One region of the Halomonas sp. AOP5-B2-8 genome, then DNA from elsewhere that is predicted to be linked to it. Evidence: predicted binding sites of a transcription regulator. Region 1 holds the regulator's gene; the other holds the start of a gene.
What was found. Region 1 encodes sigma-54, which starts transcription at its own class of promoters, with help from an activator protein. Its sites were predicted from a motif close to TGGCACNNNNNTTGCTNT; they were not measured.
Positions count from the first base shown of each region.

Region 2: the regulator sigma-54 is predicted to act here: its motif matches at 1,365-1,382, upstream of glnA (glutamate--ammonia ligase).

Region 1 covers NZ_JBQSVS010000003.1:491,976-494,181, reverse strand. Annotated here, with positions in the region: gene ACT3RP_RS09885 (PTS sugar transporter subunit IIA) at 1-23, opposite strand, end outside; gene hpf (ribosome hibernation-promoting factor, HPF/YfiA family) at 28-336, opposite strand; gene ACT3RP_RS09875 (RNA polymerase factor sigma-54) at 496-1,908, opposite strand; gene lptB (LPS export ABC transporter ATP-binding protein) at 2,032-2,206, opposite strand, start outside.
Region 2 covers NZ_JBQSVS010000007.1:129,878-132,083, forward strand. Annotated here, with positions in the region: gene glnA (glutamate--ammonia ligase) at 1-1,132, opposite strand, end outside; gene ACT3RP_RS16545 (acyltransferase family protein) at 1,736-2,206, opposite strand, start outside.

The DNA.
Region 1 (2,206 bases):
GGGAGTATGGTTTCCAACGTCATTGAATTAACGCACACCTGCGCCTTGGGCGCGAGCTTGTGCTTTTTCCTTATGTTTAACGAGTTGACGATCAATTTTGTCCGCTAGCGCATCGATAGCGGCATACATATCACTGTCTAGGGCTTCTGCATGTAAGTCAGCGCCTGCTGCATGCAGTGTGCAGGCTGCCTGTTGGCGTTCTTTCTCCACCGATAGGGTGACCTGCACAGTGGTTATATTGTCGTAATGACGCTCAACACGTTCAAGCTTTTCATTAACATAGTCACGCAAGGCGTCAGTCAGTTCTACGTGATGACCAGTGATATTTACTTGCATTGACGTACTCCTTATCTATCGGACTGTACTTAGGAACCGTGCTTAGGAACCGTACTTAGGGACTGTACTTAGTACTTAGATATGTAGCCCTTTTGATTGTAACCCTTTTTGCCCCGTTGCAAAGCCCTTGTCGAGAGTTTCGCTGCAACCTGGCAGATCCTAGCGCAAACGGCGCCGCTCACTGGAAGAGGGAATGCCCATGGCTTCACGATATTTGGCTACCGTACGCCTTGCAACTTGAATGCCACCTTCTTCTAATAATGTCACTAAGCGGCTATCAGAAAGCGGTTTGCTGGGCGCTTCTTCGTGAACCAGCTTTTTCAGGCGGGCGCGGATCGCGGTACTGGAGTGGCTGTCGCCATCCTGGCCACTCACTTGGCTAGAGAAAAAGTATTTCAGCTCGAACACGCCACGCGGCGTATGAATATATTTCTGCGTTGTCACCCGTGAAATCGTTGATTCATGCATTTCAACGGCTGCGGCTATATCGGCCAAAATCAGCGGTTTCATGGATTCTTCGCCATGTTCGAGAAAGCCGATTTGACGGGTAATGATTTCACGGCCCACTCGCAGCAGCGTGTCGTTACGACTCGAAAGGCTTTTAATTAACCAGCGCGCTTCCTGCAGGTGTTCTTTCAAAAACTGATTATCCTGACTTTTGTCCGCACGCTTTATCAGGCTGGCGTAATCAGGTTGGATTCTTAACCGAGGCAGGGCGTCCTGATTGAGCTCTAAATGCCAGCCTTCATTATCATGACGCACCACCAGGTCGGGCGTGATGTAGCTGTCGTTGGTCACGCCATAAGCGCTGCCTGGGCGTGGATCTAGGCTGCGAATTAGCTGGATGACATCGGCTAGCTGCTCGTCATCGAGTCCTAAGCGTCGCTTGAGTAAGCGCATGTCATCTTTGCTGAGCGCTTCAAGAAACTGACGCACTAGCCTACGAGCAGGCACCAGCAGTGGCGTATCATCTGGCAGGGCGGCGAGCTGCAGCATCAAACATTCACGCAGGTCGCGGGCAAAAATACCGGTGGGCTCGAATTGCTGCAGTTTTAATAATGTCGTTTCGACTTCGCGCTGGCTAAGGCTATCAATGCCCTGGGCGCGTAGCCCTTCACGAATATCATTAAGCGGCTGGGTCAAATAGCCGTTGGCATCTAGTGCATCAATGAGGCTCTCGGAAACCAGCTGTTCACGCACACTAAAATCGGTCATGGCGAGTTGCCACAATAGGTGGCCGTGAAGGCTCTGTTCGGCAGCCTGGCGCTCAAAATCAGGGCCCTCGCTGCTGCTGCCAGTGCCGCCAATGTCTTGATAGGTGTCCGACCAGTCGCTATCAACGGAAAGCTCGGTGGGAATGCTCTCTGACCACTCCTCCTCTTTAGGCTCGCTTACGGCCTCTTCACCGAACTCATCTTCCTGTTCCAGCATGGGGTTGGCATCTAAGGCCTGCTGAATTTCCTGACGAAGATCCAGAGTCGATAGCTGCAGCAGGGCGATAGCCTGCTGCAGCTGAGGTGTCATGGTCAGCTGTGTCCCAATGCGCAGTTGAAGAGAAGCTTTCATGACCATTTGAGAACCACTCGTTAATCGGAATGCTTTACCCTAGTGCGAGTGGGAGCTGGGTGCAAGTGCAATAAGCATGCCATTGGTAGTTAAAGCGTTATAAGGCGGGATTTATGGGCAAAAATAAGCCTACAGACGAAAATCTGCGCCCAGATAAACATCCCTGACTTGCTGGTTAGTGAGGATAGATGCCGGGGGGCCGCTGGCGATGATATGGCCATCGCCGACAATATAAGCGATATCGCAAATGTCCAGCGTTTCACGGACGTTATGATCGGTAATCAGAACGCCAATGTGGCGCTGT
Region 2 (2,206 bases), on a different contig from region 1:
CAGCCATCAACATGGCAGAGAATGCCAGGTACGGGTTAGCGGTCGGATCAGGGAAGCGAGCTTCTACGCGCTTGCCTTTCGGGCTCGCGGTGTAAGGAATACGAATAGAAGCTGAGCGGTTACGCGCGCTGTAGGCCAGCATTACCGGCGCTTCGTAGCCAGGCACCAGACGCTTGTACGAGTTGGTAGAAGCGTTGGTGAACGCGTTCAACGCACGAGCGTGCTTGATGATGCCGCCAATGTAGTAAAGCGCCATTTCAGACAGGCCTGCGTACTCATCACCGGCGAACTGGTTGTTACCATCTTTCCAGAACGACTGGTGGACGTGCATACCAGAACCGTTGTCGCCTACTAGCGGCTTGGGCATGAAGGTGGCCGTTTTGCCGTAAGCGTGCGCCACGTTGTGGATCACGTACTTCATTTCCTGCACTTCGTCAGCTTTCTTCACCAGCGTGTTGAATCTAACGCCGATTTCGTTCTGACCTGCGTTGGCAACTTCGTGGTGATGAACTTCCACGGTCTGGCCAATCGCCTCCAACGTATTACACATAGCGCCACGAATATCATGGAAGCTATCAACCGGTGGAACCGGGAAGTAGCCGCCTTTCAGGCGCGGACGGTGGCCCAAGTTACCACCTTCCACGACGCTGTCAGTCGCCCAAGCGCCTTCATCAGAAGAGATTTTGTACATGGAACCCTGCATATCGGTTTTCCAATGTACTTCATCAAAGATAAAGAATTCAGGCTCAGGACCAAAGAAGGCGGTGTCGCCAAGGCCTGTAGACTGCAGAAACGCTTCTGCACGCTTAGCGATGGAGCGCGGATCACGATCATAGCCTTGCATCGTCGCAGGTTCGATGATGTCGCAACGCAGCACCAGCGTAGCGTCTTCAGTGAAAGGATCGAGGTAGGCAGAGCCGTCCTCTGGGCTCAGAATCATGTCGGATTCGTTGATGCCCTTCCAGCCGCCGATGGAAGAACCATCAAACATCTGGCCATTTTCAAAAAACTCTTCGGTCACGTCGCGAGCAGGCACGGTGACATGGTGTTCTTTACCGAGCGTATCAGTGAAACGCAGGTCTACCCACTTAACATCATGTTCTTCAATTAGCGCTATGGTCTTGGCTGACATAGTGTCCTCCGGTATGAGCGTGGCTTAAAGCTAACGACAGTAAGCTACCGATAAAAGTGTTGTGCGACAAAATACGTGCAAAAACGCACGCCTGTCATTTTTTGCTCCCCAAGCGCTTGCTGAAAAATATAAACAAAGCGCTGAGCGAGCCTTTCAGGCCGGCTATCGTTTTATCATGCCGCAAGGCTTCTGCCTACGACCTGTAGCCGCTGTAAAACCTACTGCACAGGAGAAAGCATAGATCATGCCAACACTGCACCATTATGGTATTAAAAAACAACAACCATTTGTTTTATAAACATTAAAAAATACTCTTTAGTGCCTCGTGATGGCGCATAGCGCGCTCACTGAAGCCAGGCAGGGGCTAAAAACACGCTCAATGCACCAAAATAGAACAAAAACACCCGTCAATGCCCCAAAAAGGGGCGCTCGACATGATGGTGCTCTTGTTTGGCTCGCACATTTTTTCTTGTTACCTAAAGAAATAATACACTGCGATAAGCTACATTATGGGAAGTTACCACTCACGGAGTCGGCTGCGTCAAACACGCTTAGTACTGCATACACGCTGCGCCTTTGATGCCTATTTTACGCCTTCCGCCCTTAAGCCACTTTAAGCTGTTTACCAAACAACATCGCCCCCAGCGTAAAGGTATTCGCCAGCTTATTAAGCGCTACCGACCCCACTATGCCCACCACGATAAGCACCAAGGCATATACCACAACCGGCAACGCCAGCGGCGCAACGGCCAAATCGGCCAGCACAAAAAACATGGGGTGCGCTAAGTAAATGCCAAACGAATGCGCATTCACGTGACGTACCCACACCGGCACCGGTCGCCCGGCTAAGTAGCGCATCGCGCAAAGCGTAAACAGCACAAAGAAAGGGATCACCCATACTTCTTTCGATGAAAAGGCCAGCTGGCCCGCGAAAGTGCCCGCAATGATCAGCGCAACGAGCAGCGCCAGCCAAACGGGCTGAGCCAGCCGCTGCATCCAAGTTGGCCGTAGGGCAAGCACGCTTTCTGGCGCTAGCGGGTAATAACGTACCAGCACCAATGCTAAGAAAAACAC